DNA from 3 places in the Bacillus sp. FSL R5-0422 genome. Region 1 is predicted to be linked to each of the others. Evidence: predicted binding sites of a transcription regulator. Region 1 holds the regulator's gene; each other region holds the start of a gene.
What was found. The regulator CtsR, encoded in region 1, represses protease genes until heat stress. The targets are predictions, from matches to a motif close to ATGGTCAATAAAGGTCAAACA.
Positions count from the first base shown of each region.

Region 2: a site for CtsR is predicted at 4,247-4,267, ahead of MKX52_RS06385 (ATP-dependent Clp protease ATP-binding subunit). Genes of this name have one in related genera too.
Region 3: a site for CtsR is predicted at 1,383-1,403, ahead of clpP (ATP-dependent Clp endopeptidase proteolytic subunit ClpP). Genes of this name have one in related genera too.

Region 1 is NZ_CP152014.1:102,235-109,314, reverse strand. It holds gene radA (DNA repair protein RadA) at 1-32, opposite strand, end outside; gene clpC (ATP-dependent protease ATP-binding subunit ClpC) at 126-2,561, opposite strand; gene MKX52_RS00580 (protein arginine kinase) at 2,558-3,649, opposite strand; gene MKX52_RS00575 (UvrB/UvrC motif-containing protein) at 3,654-4,211, opposite strand; gene MKX52_RS00570 (CtsR family transcriptional regulator) at 4,226-4,690, opposite strand; rRNA gene rrf (5S ribosomal RNA) at 4,868-4,983, opposite strand; rRNA gene MKX52_RS00560 (23S ribosomal RNA) at 5,045-7,080, opposite strand, start outside.
Region 2 is NZ_CP152014.1:1,271,234-1,278,313, forward strand. It holds gene MKX52_RS06370 (MarR family transcriptional regulator) at 1-130, shown strand, start outside; gene motB (flagellar motor protein MotB) at 160-924, opposite strand; gene motA (flagellar motor stator protein MotA) at 917-1,711, opposite strand; gene MKX52_RS06385 (ATP-dependent Clp protease ATP-binding subunit) at 2,086-4,176, opposite strand; gene MKX52_RS06390 (hypothetical protein) at 4,422-5,465, shown strand; PreQ1 riboswitch class I at 5,537-5,581, shown strand; gene queC (7-cyano-7-deazaguanine synthase QueC) at 5,741-6,397, shown strand; gene queD (6-carboxytetrahydropterin synthase QueD) at 6,398-6,838, shown strand; gene queE (7-carboxy-7-deazaguanine synthase QueE) at 6,831-7,080, shown strand, end outside.
Region 3 is NZ_CP152014.1:3,020,263-3,027,342, forward strand. It holds gene MKX52_RS15555 (hypothetical protein) at 1-253, opposite strand, end outside; tRNA gene MKX52_RS15560 (tRNA-Arg) at 728-803, opposite strand; gene MKX52_RS15565 (TM2 domain-containing protein) at 921-1,226, opposite strand; gene clpP (ATP-dependent Clp endopeptidase proteolytic subunit ClpP) at 1,454-2,050, shown strand; gene MKX52_RS15575 (TIGR00730 family Rossman fold protein) at 2,110-2,688, opposite strand; gene MKX52_RS15580 (MazG-like family protein) at 2,826-3,155, shown strand; gene MKX52_RS15585 (SulP family inorganic anion transporter) at 3,184-4,806, opposite strand; gene MKX52_RS15590 (carbonic anhydrase) at 4,844-5,425, opposite strand; gene MKX52_RS15595 (D-glycerate dehydrogenase) at 5,979-6,950, shown strand.

The DNA of each region.
Region 1 (7,080 bases):
TGGCATATAAATTTTGATTTTGTCTTAGCCATAGATTGAAGAATACAACTCCTTATACTGGTCAGAAAATAAGTAAAGGGAGGCATACAGCTTACTGGTATGCCTCACACTTTTTTCTTACTATATTAGTTCGTAGCAGCCGTCGTTTTTACGACAATTTCTCCATCTTCCACATCTAATACGATTTGTTGACCTTTTTCAATATTACCCTTCAGAAGCTCCTCAGAAAGTCGATCCTCCACATGCTTTTGAATCGCTCTTCTTAACGGACGCGCACCGTACTCAAGGTCTACACCTTCATCGGCAATCTTCGCTTTTGCTGCTTCTGTCAATTCAATTGAAAGGTCTTGTTCTTTTAATCGTTTCGTCAATTGATCAGACATGAGAGACACAATCTCTTTTAGATGTTTCTTTTCAAGTGAATGGAAGACAATGATTTCATCAATACGGTTGATGAATTCTGGTCTGAACGCACGTTTCAACTCGCCCATCACTTTGCCTTTCATATCCTTGTAATTTTGACCTTCATCCTGCACGTTAAAGCCAACATATTTATTTCGCTTCAGTTCACTAGCTCCAACGTTGGATGTCATGATCAAAATCGTATTTCTAAAGTCAACAGTACGCCCTTTAGAATCAGTCAGACGACCATCTTCTAATACTTGAAGTAAGATGTTGAATACATCTGGATGCGCCTTTTCAATCTCGTCTAAAAGCACAACAGAATAAGGTTTTCTTCTCACTTTTTCAGTCAGTTGTCCGCCTTCTTCATAGCCAACATAGCCTGGAGGTGACCCAACAAGTCTAGATGTAGAGTGTTTCTCCATGTATTCTGACATATCAATACGGATCATCGCTTCTTCATCACCGAAAATAGACTCTGCGAGTGCTCTTGCAAGCTCCGTTTTACCAACCCCTGTTGGGCCTAAGAAGATAAATGAGCCGATTGGACGTTTTGGATCTTTTAGACCAGCACGCGCACGTCTCACAGCTTTTGCTACAGCGACAACCGCTTCATCCTGCCCAATTACACGAGAATGGAGTAATTGTTCCATATTTAGAAGCTTATCTGTTTCGGTTTGGGCAATTTTTGAAACAGGCACTCCCGTCCAGCTAGAGACAACCATTGCGATATCATCCACTGATACCTCTGAATTCTCCTGTCCTTGCTTTTCTTTCCAAGATTTCTTTGTGACTTCTACTTTTTCACGCAGACGCTGCTCTGTATCACGAAGAGAAGCTGCTTTTTCAAATTCCTGACTTTGAACAGCCGCATCTTTTTCCTTGCGTACTTCATCCAGCTTTTGCTCTAGTTCTTTTAGGTTAGGCGGTGTTGTGAAAGAACGTAAGCGGACTTTCGAACCTGCCTCATCAATTAAATCAATCGCCTTATCTGGAAGGAAACGATCAGAAATATAACGGTCAGACAGCTTCACTGCCGCCTCAATCGCTTCATCTGTAATGGACACACGGTGATGTGCCTCATAACGATCTCTAAGTCCTCTTAAGATTTGAATACTCTCATCAACTGATGGCTGATCTACTTGAATTGGCTGGAAACGGCGTTCAAGCGCAGCATCCTTTTCAATATATTTACGGTACTCATCTAATGTTGTCGCCCCGATACATTGAAGCTCTCCACGTGCTAAGGATGGTTTTAGAATATTAGATGCGTCAATCGCACCCTCAGCTCCACCAGCACCAATCAGTGTATGAAGCTCATCAATGAAAAGAATGATATTTCCTGCCTGGCGAATTTCGTCCATGACTTTTTTCAAACGATCCTCAAATTCACCACGATATTTTGTCCCCGCGACAACGGTTCCCATATCAAGCGTCATCACTCGTTTATCGCGTAGAATTTCAGGCACTTCATTATGAATAATTTGCTGTGCAAGACCTTCAGCGATGGCTGTTTTACCAACACCAGGCTCACCAATCAGCACAGGGTTGTTTTTTGTTCTTCTGCTTAGAACCTCAATGACACGCTGAATTTCTTTGCTTCGTCCAATGACAGGGTCCAAGCTATCTTCTTTCGCAATCGCTGTTAAATCTCTTGCTAAGCTATCTAATGTTGGTGTATTTGCATTGCTGTTAGAGCCAGCGGCAGATGCACCTGTTTCATTACTGCCAAGCAGCTGCAGGACTTGCTGACGTGCTTTATTTAAGCTCACTCCGAGGTTATTTAAAACGCGGGCTGCTACACCCTCTCCCTCGCGAATAAGACCTAATAGAATATGTTCTGTCCCTACATAGGAATGACCTAGCTTTCTTGCTTCATCCATTGAAAGCTCAGTGACCTTCTTCGCTCTAGGCGTATAATGAGGAATAGCTTGAGACACCTCTTGCCCTCTTCCAATCAAGCTTTCGACTTCTTTTTGGATTTTATCTGAAACAAGGCCCAGTGCTTCTAACGCTTTTGCGGCGATGCCCTCACCCTCACGTACTAGACCAAGTAAAATGTGTTCAGTACCAATGTTCTTATGGCCTAGGCGAATGGCTTCTTCTTGTGCAAGTGCTAATACCTTTTGAGCTCTTTCAGTGAATCTTCCAAACATCATATCGTTTCATCCTCCTGTCCATTCCTATGCATTTCTAAACGCAGTCTTTCTCTAATAATTGCTGCTCTTTTTATGTCTCTTTCATTTGGCTCCAAAGCTCCTCCAGAATATTGTTGAAGAAAGCCAGGCTGTGTCAAAATCATGAGTTCATTCAGTATATTACTTGAAAGCCCCTTAATGATACCTAAATCAATTCCAAGGCGCACATCTGACAGACATTTTGCTGTTTCCTTTGATTCAATCATACGACAATTGGACAAAATCCCTAAGGACCGGTACACTCTGTCCTCAAGTTCAATTTTAGATGTTTGATATAATGCTTTTCGTGCAGATCGCTCTTGTTCAATAAGCTGCGCGGTCACGCTATTTAAATCATCTACAATATCTTCTTCTGATTGACCAAGTGTCATTTGATTTGAAATTTGAAAGATGTTCCCTATTGCTTCGCTGCCTTCACCATAAATTCCTCTGACTACAAGACCTAATTGATTAATCGCAGGAATAATCCGATTCATTTGTCTTGTGAGGGCTAAAGCGGGTAAATGCATCATGACTGATGCCCTAATACCTGTACCTACATTCGTTGGACAGCTTGTTAAGTATCCTCGCTTTTCAGAAAATGCATAATCCACTTGCTCCTCAATCCAGTCATCTATCTGGTTAGCTGCTTTTAATGCATTGGCTAGTTGGAATCCTGGGAATAAGCATTGGATCCGAATATGGTCTTCTTCATTCAGCATCACACTGATTTCCTCATTTTCAGAAAGCAAACAACCGCCAAATCTTGATTCTGCTAAGTTTGGGCTGATCAAATGCTTTTCAACAAGTACCCTCTTTGCTAAAGGCTGCGTTTCATTCATTCGAATTAGAACAAAGTTTCCGATGTCCTTCACTTCCTGGCTAGCAAACTTTTGCTCAAATTGCTGGAGAACAGCTTCAGCCTCTTCTTGAGAAAACTGAGTTGGGAAACGAACATGCTCTAGGTTTCGTGCTAGCCTGATTCGACTACTTAGAACAATGTCACTTTCGGGTCCTTTTTGTTTCATCCATTGACTTAAAGCGTCTTGAATAAAATGCTGGAGTGACATGTTGTTAATCTCCCTCCCTCTGCTGAGATTGCTCATGCTCTAATGCACGAATTTGATCTCGAACTTCCGCTGCTTTTTCAAACTCTTCTTGTTCAATTAACTGCTTCAGTTCTTGCTGCATCAACTCAAGTTTCCGGCGCACATGAAGACTGCCGGCAATCCGTTTAGGCACTTTTCCATTATGGACTGTATTCCCACTATGGACTTTCCGTAAAACAGGGTTCAAATACTGGTCAAACGAACGATAGCATTCTGCACAGCCAAAACGGCCTGTTTTTCTGAATTGTTGAAAGGTTAAGCCACACTTAGGACATTGATCCACTTCTCTTGCTTCTTGAAAAATAGATGATCCCTTATTCGCACTTGTCGTAAAGCTAGGATCAATATTCAATAAACCTGATAATAAGTTGTGAATAGAGAAACCTTGGTTTCCACTCATAGCATATGAATCACTGTTTTCTTTTGCACATTGTTCACATATGTGCATTTCTTGTTTTTCTCCATTTATAACTTTCGTAAAGTGAAAAGTGGCTGGTCTCTCATTGCATTCTTGACAAATCAATCTTTTCACCCGCTTTACTTTAATTTCAAAGCATTTAACATCGCTTTCATCATCCGAGCCCGCAATTCATCACGTTCAGGTAAATCAATGTGCAAAACAGAACGGTCCATGACACTGATCATCATCTTTGCTTCTCTTTCAGATAAAATGTTATTTTCGACAAGACGCATGATGATATGATCAGAGGCAGCCTGTGATAAACGATGATATATTTGGGAAATAATATTGTTCAATAAGTCGACTTCATCATTCATTTTGACTTTAATGATGCGGATATAGCCACCGCCGCCACGCTTACTTTCAACGATGTAGCCTCTCTCGCTCGTAAAGCGTGTATTGATAACATAGTTAATTTGTGAAGGTACGCATTGAAACTTATCTGCAATTTCATTGCGCTTAATTTCTAATATTTCTCGACCATTCTGATCCAAGACTTCTTTCAAATACTGCTCGATGATATCAGAAATATTTTGTGCCACTCCGCCTCCTCCTCCATTGACTTTGACTATATTTGACTTTAATCTTACTATAAATTTTTTCGGTCGATTTTTCAAGATAATCGCTCAACTAAGAATATTATTTCCACATTTATATGGTGTCAAACCTCTTAAAAACACAAAAAAGACCAGTTCCAAATGGAACTGATCCTTATACAAGCTTGGCGGCGTCCTACTCTCACAGGGGGAGACCCCCAACTACCATCGGCGCTGAAGAGCTTAACTTCCGTGTTCGGTATGGGAACGGGTGTGACCTCTTCGCTATCGCCACCAAACCTGATGGAGAGAATGTTCTCTCAAAACTAGATAACAATGTTCAAACTTCACAATAGAATATAGGTTAAGTCCTCGATCTATTAGTATCTGTCAGCTCCACGTGTCACCACGCTTCCACCTCAGACCTATCAACCTGATCATCTTTCAGGGATCTTACTTCCTTGCGGAATGGGAAATCTCATCTTGAGGGGGGCTTCATGCTTAGATGCTTTCAGCACTTATCCCGTCCGCACATAGCTACCCAGCGATGCCCTTGGCAGAACAACTGGTACACCAGCGGTGCGTCCATCCCGGTCCTCTCGTACTAAGGACAGCTCCTCTCAAATTTCCTGCGCCCGCGACGGATAGGGACCGAACTGTCTCACGACGTTCTGAACCCAGCTCGCGTACCGCTTTAATGGGCGAACAGCCCAACCCTTGGGACCGACTACAGCCCCAGGATGCGATGAGCCGACATCGAGGTGCCAAACCTCCCCGTCGATGTGGACTCTTGGGGGAGATAAGCCTGTTATCCCCGGGGTAGCTTTTATCCGTTGAGCGATGGCCCTTCCATGCGGAACCACCGGATCACTAAGCCCGACTTTCGTCCCTGCTCGACTTGTAGGTCTCGCAGTCAAGCTCCCTTGTGCCTTTACACTCTGCGAATGATTTCCAACCATTCTGAGGGAACCTTTGGGCGCCTCCGTTACATTTTAGGAGGCGACCGCCCCAGTCAAACTGCCCACCTGACACTGTCTCCCTGCCCGATAAGGGCAGCGGGTTAGAAGGTCAATACAGCCAGGGTAGTATCCCACCGATGCCTCCACCGAAGCTAGCGCTCCGGTTTCCAAGGCTCCTACCTATCCTGTACAAGCTGTACCAACATTCAATATCAGGCTGCAGTAAAGCTCCACGGGGTCTTTCCGTCCTGTCGCGGGTAACCTGCATCTTCACAGGTACTATAATTTCACCGAGTCTCTCGTTGAGACAGTGCCCAGATCGTTGCGCCTTTCGTGCGGGTCGGAACTTACCCGACAAGGAATTTCGCTACCTTAGGACCGTTATAGTTACGGCCGCCGTTTACTGGGGCTTCAATTCGCACCTTCGCTTACGCTAAGCGCTCCTCTTAACCTTCCAGCACCGGGCAGGCGTCAGCCCCTATACTTCGCCTTACGGCTTCGCAGAGACCTGTGTTTTTGCTAAACAGTCGCCTGGGCCTATTCACTGCGGCTTCTCGGGGCTTTAACACCCTAAGAAGCACCCCTTCTCCCGAAGTTACGGGGTCATTTTGCCGAGTTCCTTAACGAGAGTTCTCTCGATCACCTTAGGATTCTCTCCTCGCCTACCTGTGTCGGTTTGCGGTACGGGCACCTCTCACCTCGCTAGAGGCTTTTCTTGGCAGTGTGGAATCAGGAACTTCGCTACTAAATTTCGCTCGCCATCACAGCTCAGCCTTCACGGGAAACGGATTTGCCTATTTCCCAGCCTAACTGCTTGGACGCGGATATCCAATACCGCGCTTACCCTATCCTCCTGCGTCCCCCCATTGCTCAAATGGTGAGGAGGTGGTACAGGAATATCAACCTGTTGTCCATCGCCTACGCCTTTCGGCCTCGGCTTAGGTCCCGACTAACCCTGAGCGGACGAGCCTTCCTCAGGAAACCTTAGGCATTCGGTGGACGGGATTCTCACCCGTCTTTCGCTACTCATACCGGCATTCTCACTTCTAAGCGCTCCACCAGTCCTTCCGGTCTGACTTCACAGCACTTAGAACGCTCTCCTACCACTGTTCGTTAGAACAGTCCGCAGCTTCGGTGATACGTTTAGCCCCGGTACATTTTCGGCGCAGAGTCACTCGACCAGTGAGCTATTACGCACTCTTTAAATGGTGGCTGCTTCTAAGCCAACATCCTGGTTGTCTAAGCAACTCCACATCCTTTTCCACTTAACGTATACTTTGGGACCTTAGCTGGCGGTCTGGGCTGTTTCCCTTTCGACTACGGATCTTATCACTCGCAGTCTGACTCCCAAGGATAAGTCATCGGCATTCGGAGTTTGACTGAATTCGGTAACCCGGTAGGGGCCCCTAGTCCAATCAGTGCTCTACCTCCGAGACT
Region 2 (7,080 bases), 1.2 Mb from region 1:
CTTCCCAGATCACGCGAAAGAAATTCATGAGATGATCAGTGTCCTGAGCGAAGAAGAGAAGGATGCCTGCATTGACATGCTTAAACATGTGGGACTTCGTGCAAAACATTTATATGATCATAAAGAATAAATAAAAAAGGAAGCCGAGGGCTCCCTTTTTTATTTTGCTTTTTTCTCAATCGGTAAAATCAGTACTTCTACGCGTCGGTTTTTACTTCTGCCTTCTGCCGTATCATTTGAAGCGATCGGCTTGAATTCACCAAAACCTTTTGTACTAAAGTTCTCTTGGTTTAAATTGCTGTTTTCAAGAAGAATACTCAAAAAGTTTACAGCACGTATGGCACTTAAATACCAATTGGATTCAAAATCTGAATTTCTGATCGGTACATTATCAGTATGTCCGCTAATGACGATGTCACGAGCGGGGTTAATAACGAGTAGTTTTGAAATTTCCTTTGCTAACGGGACATCTTGAGGGCGAATAACTGCTCGGCCAGAATCAAAGAAGATACTGTCTTCTATCGTAATGAGCAAACCTTCGTCCGTCAGCTTTGTTTCGAGCTTAGCTCCAAGTTTCTTATTAGCAATGAAGGAATCCACTTGCTTTTTGACCTTTGTGAGAACAGCATGATCTCGAGCTTTCGCTTTAGCTTCTTCATCTTCTTCCGCTGCTTTCTTGGTCTGGTTGCTATTTTCAGTTTCTTCAGTACTTTGCATGCTGGATTGATCCATGACACCAGTACCGCCTGTAAAGACGACATTAAAAGACTTAGCCATCTGTTCATATTTTGCCGCATCAATCGAACTAGATGCAAAAAGCACAATGAAGAGAGCGAGTAGAAGCGTTAGAAGATCGGCATAAGGGATCAGCCAAGATTCATCTACATGGTCATCGTGATCATGTTTTTTACGTTTCCTAGCCATTTTGTTTTTCTCCTTCTTCAATGACAAGATTTGCACGTTCTTTCGCTGGTAAGTACATGAGAAGTTTTTGTTCAATCACTTTTGGAGATTGACCTTCAAGAACAGAAAGGATCCCTTCGATCATAATCAGACGAAGTTTTACTTCTTCCTTTGATTTACGCTTCAGTTTGTTGGCAAATGGATGCCATAACACATACCCAGTAAAAATCCCAAGCAGTGTCGCAACGAAGGCAGCACTGATTGCATGCCCAAGTGCTTCAATATCTCCCATGTTAGCAAGTGCAGCAATAAGTCCGACAACGGCGCCAAGTACACCAAGCGTCGGAGCGTATGTACCAGCTTGTGTAAAGATTAATGCGCCTGACTGGTGTCTTTCAGCCATGGCGTCAACTTCTTCTGTTAAGACGTCACGAATAAATTCTGCACTTTGACCATCAACGGCCATGCTTAAACCGTTCTTAAGGAAATCATCATCTACTTCCTCAATGCTAGCTTCTAAAGCCAAAAGACCTTCACGACGCGCAATTTGTGCCCAGTTTGAAAAAAGAGGGATCATTTCTTGAATCGTTGGAAGCTTGTTGTCTTTGAAAATTTTGCCGAACAATTTTGGTGTTTTCTTAATTTCACTAGATGGGAATGCGATGACAACAGCTGCAATCGTCCCAACCACAATGATCAATATAGCCGCTGGGTTGATAAGAGCGGTTAGACTTACACCTTTCAAAACCATACCGACACTCAGTGCAATAAATGCTAAAATAATACCTATTAACGATGTTTTGTCCATTATCTCACCAAATCCTTTAACTATCTTTTTCTATAGTTAATATCGGTGTCTTCTAGAAGGGTTTTAGTCTGAATATCAAATTAAGACAGTTTCTGTGAAGAAATTTTGACGAAAGCGCTTTCTATTGCTTTAAAAAAGAAACTCCCTCTAATATAAAGGGAGTTTCTTTTTAATTTCTTTGAGCAGTTTCATTTAAAAGCAGCTCTTTTAATTTTTCCTCATACATGATTTTGACAAGATCATAGCTCCAATTCATCATGTGATCCACCTCTTTTTCTTTTATCTTAAATGAAAAGAGGCGGGGGAGCGTCGGCGTGCGGATGGAACTTAGACACCGCCACATGATGGAGCTGTAAATCCTTCTTAAGATGTACTTATCCTTTTTTAACGACAATTTCGTTATCTTCAACAGCTACAGTAAATCCTGAAAGCTTATCTTCTTCAAGCAATATCTCCGTCATTTGATCTTCAACGTGCTCTTGAATGGTTCTTCGCAATGGACGAGCACCAAATGCAGGATGATATCCAAGTTCTGCAATTTTTTCTTTCGCTTCTTTTGTCACATGGACTGTTAAATTTTGCTCTTTTAATTGTGCTGACAGCTCATTGAGCAGAAGATCTACAATCTTCACTAAATCATCTCGATCTAAGGAGTCAAACTGAATGATGCTGTCAAAACGGTTCAAGAATTCTGGTTTGAAATAGGCGCTGAGTGAATCAATGAGTGATTGTTCCTCGATTGCTTCTTCCTGATCAGACTGGAAGCCGACTTTAACCGTTTTATCTGTGCTGCCTGCGTTACTTGTCATGATGATGACTGTATCTTTAAAGCTGACAGTTCTGCCTTGGCTGTCTGTTAACCGGCCATCTTCCATGATTTGAAGGAACATGTGCTGCACATCAGGGTGTGCTTTTTCGATTTCATCCAGCAAAATGATGCTGTATGGTTTTCTGCGCACTTTTTCTGTCAGTTGACCTGCTTCATCATGTCCAACATAACCAGGTGGAGAACCGATGAGCTTAGATACTGAGTGTTTCTCCATGTACTCACTCATATCTAATCGGATGATCGCCTCGCGTGAACCAAATAATTCTTCAGCTAGCGTTTTTGATAATTCGGTTTTCCCAACACCTGTTGGTCCAACGAATAGGAAGGAGCCAGTTGGTCTATGTTTTGATTTTAAGCCGGCTCTACTTCTCTTCACAGCTTTCGCTACTTTTTCAACCGCATGTTCCTGACCGATCACTCGTGCTTTTAAGCGGACGTCAATTTCTTTCATTTTGGTTTGTTCGTCTGCTTGCAGTTTGCCAACAGGGATGCCTGTTTTTTGTTCGACAATGGCTTGAATGTCTTCTGCTGTGACGACATGTTCTTTGTGATTTGTTTTGTTTTGAAGTCTTGCTTCAATGGCTTCTTCTTCATCTCGAAGCTTTGCTGCTTTTTCGTATTGTTCTTCTTTTAAAGCAGCCTGTTTTTCAGCAGCAATTTCACTCAGGCGATTTGTTAGTTCATCTTCACTTGCTGCATCAATGGAGAGGTTCGCCCTTGAACCTGCTTCATCCATTAAATCAATGGCTTTATCCGGCAAATGACGGTCCTGGATATACCGTGAAGATAATTGAACACACGCTTGAATCGCTTCGTCTGAATAGGTGATGCCATGGTAGCTTTCATACTTATCTTGAATGCCTTTTAAAATCTCGATTGCTTCAGCTTGTGTTGGCTCATCTACAATGACGGGCTGGAAGCGCCGTTCAAGTGCGGCATCTTTTTCAATTTGACGATATTCTTTTAATGTCGTCGCACCTACTAGCTGGAGCTCGCCTCGTGCAAGGGCTGGTTTTAAGATGTTTCCAGCATCCATTGACCCTTCGGCAGACCCTGCGCCTACAAGAAGATGAATTTCATCTACAAATAAGATAATATTTTTACGGCTTTGCAGTTCTTTAATTAACTGCTTCATTCTTTCCTCAAATTGACCACGTATCCCTGTGTTCGCGACAAGGGACGAGACATCTAATAAATAGATTTGTTTGTTCTTTAATTTATTTGGTACATGGCCACTTGCAATTTTCAGTGCAAGTCCTTCAGCAATCGCTGTTTTCCCAACACCTGGTTCACCAATGAGGACGGGATTGTTTTTATTTCTTCTATTTAAAATCTCAATGACTCTTGCGACTTCTTCATCACGGCCGATGACTGGATCAATTAAACCAGCATTCGCGCCATCTGTTAAATTTCGGCCAAGTTCATCGAGTAACCCTTTTTGCTTTGGCTGCTCTATGTTTTGCGTATGTCCTGCTTGCTCAGAGAAGAATGAGCTTCCTCCGACCATTTTCATTTTTGATTGCTCCATCAAAGAGGTGTAGCAGTCTTCACATAAAACCATTTGGCTCCGGGATGAATTCACTTGCATATTCAGGCGAATTGTTGCTTCATTTACTTGACAATGTTGACAACGCATTTGCCATGACCTCCTTATATTTTAAAGTTTGACTTTATTTGACCAATGAATGTTAAAGAAAATGGTCTGTTGTTTGACCATCTTTGACTATAGTATACTCTGACCTATTTTGACTTTCAACTGTTTTGCTCAAAGGCAGGTGAAAATCCTTTTTTGCATTTAATCATGGTTTGTCCTTCTTTTCAAGGAACTTGTCTCATAGGATAAAAAAAGACAATCGAAAGTGATGGGTGCGGAGGGGTCACATGAAACGTTCAAATGAATCCGCTTTTCAGCTTGCCTTTGTATATGTAGGAACAGTGGTTGGAGCTGGGTTTGCGACCGGAAAAGAAATCGTAGAATTTTTTGTTCGTTTTGGCTGGATTGGATTATTCGGAATCTTGATTAGCGGCGCTATTTTTACTGGACTTGGGGCAAAAATGATGCTCATTTCGAAACGAATTGAAGCAGAGTCTTATCAAGATATGAACCGGTTTTTATTTGGCGCAGCTGCCAGTCGATATATTAATGTCGTCATGTTTTTTATTTTACTAGGCGTCACTTCAGTGATGATTTCTGGCGCAGGTGCTATATTTGAAGAGCAGCTTGGCATATCGAAGGAATATGGGATCTTTTTAACAATCATTCTGAGTGTGATTGTGCTTTTGAAAGGATCAAAAGGATTATTTGGTGTGAATGTTCTCGTCGTCCCAATGCTTATTTTCTTTTCATTGATCGTGTTTCTTGATTCATTCGTTTTTAGCAGTAGTGATAGTTATGTTCTTGCCTTGCAAATGGGTGAGGGAGAGTGGATTTTATCAGCTATCTCATATGGTGCTTTTAATTTGGCACTTTCTCAAGCCGTTTTAGTGCCCGTCGCAAATGAAATGACCTCTGAAGCGGTGATTAAAAAGGGAGCTGTGCTTGGGGGCATCATGCTGACAGTTATTTTATTCGTATGCTTTTTATCTCTTTCTTCATTAGATATGCTGGAGGCGTTTGATATTCCAATGGCACAGGTCGTGTATCAAGTAGCAAATTCCATACACCTCATTTATTTATTTGTGATTTTCGGCGAAGTTTTTACATCTGTCATAGGCAATTTATATGGACTTGAGAGACAAGTGAGGGCGTATATACGAATGAACAGTGTCTTGACGATATCCCTTATTCTCTTATGCTGCTATGTGATAAGTAAAATTGGTTACGGTACATTGATATCAACGGTTTATCCTATTTTTGGCTATGTGAGCATCTTTTTTATCCTCTTTCTTTTTCTCAAAAAAGTGCCTGCCTCTTTAGATAAGTAAAGAAGGGATAGCCTGCATGACAAATATGTGGTACACTATCCTCTGTGAAAATTGAACAAAAATCCGTGTAAACGGGAGAGGTTCTAGCAAAACCCTCTATAAAAAACTAAGGACTTGCCGTATCCTTGGATGTGGCATTTTTTATTTTTTATGGCTGGGACACCTCATACACATGTAAAGGTGTCTTTTCTTTTGAGAAAAATAGGGGTTTTCATGAGCCTTTCAGATGCAGCTTTGTACGATGGTATAGATCTGCAAAAGGAGGAGAACAGAAGATGAAAAATGAAAAAGCAGTCGTTGTCTTTAGCGGGGGACAAGACAGTACAACATGTTTATTATGGGCACTTCAACAATTCGAAGAGGTAGAAACCGTGACCTTTCATTATAATCAGCGTCATCAAGAAGAAATTGATGTCGCCAAAAGAATTGCGGATAAGTTAGGTGTGAAGAATCATCTATTAGATATGTCACTTTTGAATCAGCTGGCACCAAATGCTTTAACAAGAGATGACATTGATATTGAAGAAAAAGAAGGAGAGCTGCCTTCCACGTTTGTACCAGGAAGAAACTTAGTGTTCTTATCCTTTGCTTCTATTCTTGCATATCAAATCGGAGCAAGACATATTATCACAGGTGTATGCGAGACAGACTTTAGCGGCTATCCAGATTGCCGTGACGAGTTTGTAAAGTCATGTAATGTCACAGTAAATTTGGCGATGGAAAAACCATTTGTCATCCATACGCCACTTATGTGGCTCAATAAAGCAGAAACATGGAAATTGGCAGACGAGCTGAATGCACTAGATTTTGTGAAAAATGAAACACTCACTTGCTATAATGGCATCATTTCTGATGGCTGCGGGGAATGTCCTGCGTGTAAACTTCGGAAAAAGGGCTATGACACGTACATGGAAATGAAGGAGGCAAAATAAATGCTTTCTCAAATCTATCCACAAACGAATCATCCATACTCATTTGAATTGAATAAAGATATGCATATATCAGCTGCCCATTTCATCCCAAGAGAAGATGCAGGTGCTTGCAGCCGTGTACATGGTCATACGTACACCATCAATATAACCATTGCTGGAGATGAACTAGATGATTCGGGTTTCCTTGTCAATTTCAGTACACTGAAAAAACTTATTCATGGACAGTATGATCACACACTGCTGAATGATCATGAGGAATTCTCATCAACCAATCCATACGCGATGCCTACTACAGAGGTTGTGGCAAAGACAGTCCATGACAAAGTCGCAGATTATTTATCGACTTTAGCAAATAAACCGGTATGTGTTCAGGTCTTTGTGAGGGAGACACCAACAAGCTACTGCATTTACCGGCCGAAACGAGTTGAGCACAATGGCTAAGGCGATTCCTGTACTAGAGATCTTTGGTCCGACCATTCAAGGAGAAGGGATGGTGATTGGACAAAAAACCATGTTTGTCAGAACGGCTGGCTGTGACTACTCTTGCAGCTGGTGTGATTCCGCCTTTACTTGGGATGGTTCAGCAAAGCAAGACATTCAGTGGCTTCACGCAGAAGACATTCTCAAAGAATTAAAAAGAATAGGTGGACAAGCTTTTTCTCATGTCACCATTTCAGGGGGGA
Region 3 (7,080 bases), 720 kb from region 1:
CCTCACCATGTCGTTGAAGAGGGATATTAGAGTTCTCTTTCAACCATTTAACTACGGCTTCATCTCCTTTTGCAATAACGCTGTCAGGTAAAGCTTCAATCGTCAATAAAACCTCTAGCAACTCTTGATACTCTTCATCCACTTCTGAATTAGGACTAATTGCTGTTGCATTCGCAGTAAAAATCGTTGACAATAACATGAAAAGAGCTGTTATGAAGCATATAACACTCTTCTTATGAAAAATAGTTGTCATCCAATATACCCCTTTCTTGTTTATTTTTTGTATATGAGGTAAAAATATCATATTATAATAATTGTTTCAATTTTATAGATTCATATTGGAGGGATATTTTGTGAAAGTCTTGGAGAAATACAGTTATTTAATCATCATTCTTTGTCTGGCGGCAATGATCGTGACAAACTTCACTGTGAATGACAATACAATAAAAAATACTGTATCCGTGATTGGATTTATCATTGTTCTTCTTACAATTATACCTGCGGCTATTTACAGGAAAGGCCAAAAAGGCAGGTAACCCCTTTATAGCAATAACCCCCATTCTTATGTTAAGAGTGGGGGTTATTTTATTATACTCGGATAGATGTTGCTGTGTTGCTACAAGATCATTTTTTCACTAACGATCAATCCGATTGAACATACAAAAACCCCTCATCAAATGAAGAGGGGTTCATGAAAGACCTTTATCATCGTAAACAAGGTCAAGTACGCGCTCGGAGGGATTCGAACCCCCGGCAGACGTGGTACCGGAAACCACCGCTCTATCCAACTGAGCTACGAGCGCACGATATGTTTTTGAACGTCAGCATATCAAATTATAAGGGAAATGCTACAAGAAAGCAATGATATTCTGATGTCTTCAAAGAAGAAGCCTGCACCGAAAAGATGCAGACTTTGCTACTTATGCACTTTTAACTGATGCAATAATTTTTCGTTCTATGTTTTCATTTACTTCATCCACTGTTTTGACAAGACAAATGATCCCATCAATAAATGGCCAAATGAACAATGTCAACCATCCTAGTAGAAGCATGGTCACTGCATAGCCTTTCTTTTCATCAAGATAAAAACGATGAACGGCAATCGCTCCAAGGAACCACCACAAAATAAATACAACTAATTTCGACTTTTTTTTGGCTTGAAGTTCGGTTGATACAACAATACGCTGTTGATCAGTCAAATTACTTTTCTCCAAAAGATTATCCACTCTTTTTCCTTCTTTCTGACTATATATAATGATGACATAGGTAATATTACCTCATAGCAGAAAGTTTTACCATATTTTTTTAAAACTTTTCCATGGTTTAAGAAAATAAATTTTGGGAAAAATAACATGTGGTTGTCGAATTTTTTGATTGCGTTTTGTTTGACCTTTATTGACCAAAAATGTATCATTGAATTACATACTTACCTAAAAGGTGAAGGAGGAACATTATGAATTTAATACCTACAGTCATTGAACAAACAAATCGTGGGGAAAGAGCTTACGACATTTATTCTCGTCTTTTAAAAGACCGTATTATCATGCTTGGTTCTGCGATCGATGACAATGTTGCCAACTCCATCGTGTCACAGCTGCTTTTCTTAGAAGCTGAAGATCCAGAAAAAGATATTTCTATCTACATTAACAGCCCTGGCGGTTCAATCACAGCTGGTATGGCCATTTACGATACGATGCAATTTATTAAACCAAAGGTATCAACCATTTGTATTGGTATGGCTGCATCTATGGGTGCGTTCCTGCTTGCTGCTGGTGAAAAAGGTAAGCGTTATGCCCTTCCAAACAGTGAAGTCATGATTCACCAACCACTAGGTGGTGCCCAAGGTCAAGCAACAGAAATTGAAATTGCGGCAAAACGAATCCTTTCTTTACGCGATAAACTGAACCAAGTACTTGCTGAACGTACTGGTCAGCCAATTGAAGTCATTGAGCGCGATACAGATCGTGACAACTTCAAAACAGCGGAAGAAGCACTTCAATACGGACTCATTGACAAAGTCTTGACCCGTAATACAGAAGAACAAAAATAATATGACAAAATAAACCGTCTGCTCCTTAAACAGACGGTTTTTTGTGTTGAAAATACGCTTTACGACAACTCCGTCCATTTCTGCTCAAGAGTTGGTGTTTGATAAGAAGACATCTGTGTGATTAATTCCTCCGGTTCGCTGGAAGCATGTAACAATTGAAGATGTGATTCATTCGAAAAACCTTCCTGTACACTAAACTTCACCATGTCTATAAGCGGATTGAAATAGTCATTCACTTGATACAAGCCGATTGGCTTTTGGTGAATGCCGATTTGAGCCCAGCATAGCACCTCAAATAATTCTTCATATGTACCAAAGCCGCCTGGCATCGCAATAAATCCATCAGCCAGCTCACTCATTTTCGCTTTTCGTTCGTGCATTCCTGTTACTTCGATTAATTCTGTCAGCTCTTGATGCACCACTTCTCCTCTAAAAAGCCCTTTAGGCATCACCCCAATGACTTCCCCGCCATGTCTTAAGACCTCATCTGCAATGGCACCCATTAATCCAATTCGTGAACCGCCGTATACAAGTCGGATGTCTTGCTCTGCCATATAAGCCCCTAGCTCTACAGCCTTTTCTTTGTAGACGTCCTTCACGCCTGGATTCGAACCAGCAAACACACAAATCGTTTTCATCAAAAACAGCTCCATCTCTCTCTATGATTTCTTCACCCACTCATTCTACTATAATTGTTTTTTAAAAAACAGCTGCTTCATCTATATATAGTGTAAAATCAAAAGGTGCACACCATATAAGGAGCTGTTTAAAGAGAATGCAAACAAATGAGATGGAGAAATGGATTAAGGATTTTTACAAAAAGAGAAATTGGGCAGAATACGGACCGTTTATCCGGTTAGGGTTCCTGATGGAAGAAACAGGCGAACTCGCGCGCGCTGTTAGAGCCATCGAGATCGGACGTGACCGGCCTGACGAACAAAAACAAAAATCAGCTGAGTTGAAGAGAGAACTCGTTGAAGAAATGGGAGATGTATTAGGGAATCTACTTATTTTAGCCGATCTCTATGATGTGACAGTAGAAGAGATTTTCTCCTCGCATCAACAGAAACTCACAAAGCGTTTTTCAGAACTGAAAAGCACGTGACCACATCGTCACATGCTTTTTTCCATCTTTATAGATGCTGAGGTGAAATATCATCAGTTCGTTCAAAGAAATACTGTTTTCCAATATGATGGAAAAGACCTGTTCGACGCAAAAGCTCTTTCGGCTGCGATTGAAGTCCGACAATCATCAGCTTACCATTATGATGCTTTAACCGATTGGAGATATTCATTAACACCGCTTCTGCTGATGTGTCCATATAATTGACTTTATTCATGAGCAGAATGAGCGTTTTCGGCTTTGTCTGAACATGGTCCAAAATTGAATTTTCGAGTGAATCTGTTGTTCCGAAAAACAGCGGCCCTTCAATGGCGTACATACTGATGCCTTGCTGGTCTGTCTGTTTTTCTAAAGCAGCTGCCGTTTCCATTTGGGGAACCACAACATTTGGACGAATGCTGGTTGTCTGGCTCATTTTTTTGATAAAAGCGATAAAGGCTAAAATGAGCCCTGCGGTGACGCCAATTATCAAATCACCGATGACCGTCAGCAAGAAGGTAACGACAAGTACAAGGGAATCCGCATTTTTCACTTTTACAATATTGATAAACTCTTTTTTCTCACTCATATTCCAAGCCACAAACATTAAAATCGGTGCCATCGCAGCAAGTGGAATCATCGACGCATATGGTGCAAACAGCATTAAGATAAGCAAGACGACGACGCCATGCACAACACCTGAAATCGGGCTTGCTCCGCCATTTTTGATGTTTGTTGCCGTACGAGCAATCGCCCCAGTCGCTGGAATTCCTCCAAACAACGGTGCCGCCATATTGGCAATTCCTTGCCCGACAAGCTCTTTATTGCTGTCATGCTTTGAGCCTTTCATATTGTCTGCGACCATTGCGGATAAAATTGATTCCACGCCGCCTAAAAGCGCAATGATAATCGCTGGAGGGAGGAGATAGATCATTTTTTCAATCGTTAATTCAGGAAAAGCAAAGCTTGGCAGCTGACGAGGAATTTCCCCGTATGCCGAGCCGATCGTTTCAACTTGTCCTTGGAAAAAGAGAACAGCTAGAAACGTTGAAGCCAATAAACCTAATAGAGCACCAGGTATTTTTGGAATGTATTTTTGTGCCGCCAAAATCACAATGAGCCCAATCACAGCTGTGAGGATGGCAAGACTGTTTGCAGTACCGAGATGGACCACAATTTCTCTCATATTAAGGAAAAAGCTTTCATGCTTTTCAACACCCTTTAATCCGAGGAAGTTGGCAATCTGCCCTGAAAAAATAATGACAGCAATGCCAGCAGTAAAGCCGATGATAACCGGACGAGGAATAAATTTCATGAGCTTTCCTAGTTTGAATATTCCGAATAAGACAAGCATACACCCTGCCATAAAACCGGCAATGAGTAAGTTTTCGATACCATATTGGCTGACGATACCAAATAAAATCGGAACAAACGCTCCAGTCGGCCCGCCAATCTGATACTTTGAACCACCAAACAATGAAATCAAAATGCCGGCAACGATGACTGTATATAATCCATATTCTGGTCCGACACCAGATGCAATGGCAAAAGCCATGCCTAAAGGAATTGCCACAACGCCCACGACAAGCCCAGCGATTAAATCACGTCTCAACTTTGATGTATCATATCCTTCAAATCTTCCATAAAAACGCATGGTATGTGTTGGCCTCCTTCAAGTATGTGTAGATGATTTAGGTATACTGCGCGTCAATCTGTTTATCTTTCACAACGACATCCAGCTTTCCCGTTGCTGGATGAATGACAAGTCCATGAACAGCCACATCACTTGGCATAAGTGGATGCTCTTTGACCAATTTCACACTTTGGAACACGCTCTCTTCAACCGAATCAAAGCCTGTCAGCCATCCCTTTAAATCAACCCCTGAGTTTTTCACAATGCTCAAACATTTCTCTTCAATACCGCGCGCTTTCGCCTTTTCAAGTAAAGGATCTGCCGCAAGACCTGCCATTCCGCATTCATGATGTCCTACAATGCATACCTCTTCTGCCTTTAGTTCATAGATAGCTAGAAGAATACTCCGCATCACACTGCCAAAAGGATGTGTGACGATGGCGCCCGCATTTTTAATGACCTTCGCATCACCGTTGCGCAGTCCCATGGATTGCGGCAATAATTCCAAAAGACGTGTATCCATGCAAGTTAATATAACGAGTTTCTTTTCGGGAAATTTCCCCGCTTTGTAAGGCTCATAATGTCTCTCATGTACGAACTCTGAATTGTGCTGAAGAATCTGTTCTAATTTTGATCCCATTTTGCCATCTCCCATCTCTTTATAAGTCACGTAAGCTCCTGCTTGACCTCCTTTTCTTTCGTGTGTTCTCAAGCATAAAGAGGAAAAATGATAGAAAAAAAAGAAAAAAATGAGAAAACGATGAGAAGACATGTGGTCATTTTCTATCATTTACGATTCATCGCAAGGGGCGCGCGGTCTTCCTTTCAATCTATCATTCTCTGATCGCCAAAAGACGATGAAATGGTTTAGTAGAAAACAACCTTCCCGTTTAATATGTTTCAAATATAATCATTTTTCTATCAAAAAATCTCGATCTATTTTCCAGTTTGTCAGATAATCTCTCAGAAAATCAGGCTTTTTCATATGTCACATCTCCCATTAGCTGATTTCCATATAAGTAAAAAATGCATCAGATGGCATATGAATATACCTTTTCACTAAGAAACTGTCTCTCTTTTCCGTTATTTTAGTATATTAAATATTGAGCAGATAACCTTCAAACGTGTTCAACCGAAATGGTTGCTTTATAATAAAAGAAGCAAGATGATCATGTGAAAGGAGCGAGTTGACATTGACACCACACATTTTTGTCGCCAAACCATTACCCGCCTCATTTGAGGAATTACTAAAGGAACATTGTACATACGAGGTGTGGCAATCCAAAGACCCCATTCCAAAAGATATTTTGTTTCAAAAACTGCAGCATGCTGATGGTCTTTTAACGTCTGGAACGAAAATCGATCAAGAGCTATTAGATCACGCTCCCAAACTTAAGGTAGTGAGCAATAACTCTGTTGGCTATGACAATTTCGATATAGAAGTGATGAGGCAAAGAGGCGTAATTGGGACGCACACGCCCCATACACTCGACCATACTGTCGCAGACCTTGCATTTTCACTCATTCTTTCCTCTGCACGAAGAATTGCCGAGCTTGATCGTTTTATCCGTGAGGGGAATTGGACGAAATTTGTACAGGAAGAAGATATTTTTGGCATCGATGTCCATCATCAAACGCTTGGCATTATTGGCATGGGACGAATCGGAGAGCAAGTCGCCAAACGAGCTGCTCATGGTTTTGATATGAATGTCCTGTATCATAACCGCAGCCGGAATGAAAAGGCTGAATCAGCATATGGCGCTTTATATTGCACACTTGATGACCTGTTAAAACAAGCTGATATCATTGTCTTGATTACACCGCTGACCGATGAAACGTATCATATGATTGGCGAACGAGAATTGAAGTTAATGAAGCAAACGGCTTTATTTGTAAACATCTCCCGCGGGAAAACAGTGGATGAAAAAAGCCTCATTCAAGCACTTCAAGAGGGATGGATCAAAGGTGCAGGTCTTGATGTGTTTGAACAGGAACCGCTTCAGGAGAATCATCCTTTCAAAGAAATGAACAATGTCACCCTTGTTCCTCACATCGGTTCTGCTACTGAAACAACACGGGATCTTATGCTGAAACGAGCCATTCATAATGTGATTCATGGAATTGATGGCAAAGCCCCTATAGATATTGTGAAAGAGCTTGCTTGATTTTAATCGGAAAAGACGCAGAATCCAGAGCTGCGTCTTTTTCTTTATTTCATCAGAAGGGTATCAGGAGAAAAGCCTCATTTTAGCAAAGATCCTGTTTCTTTACATTTCCTTCATATTCGGGTGCTAT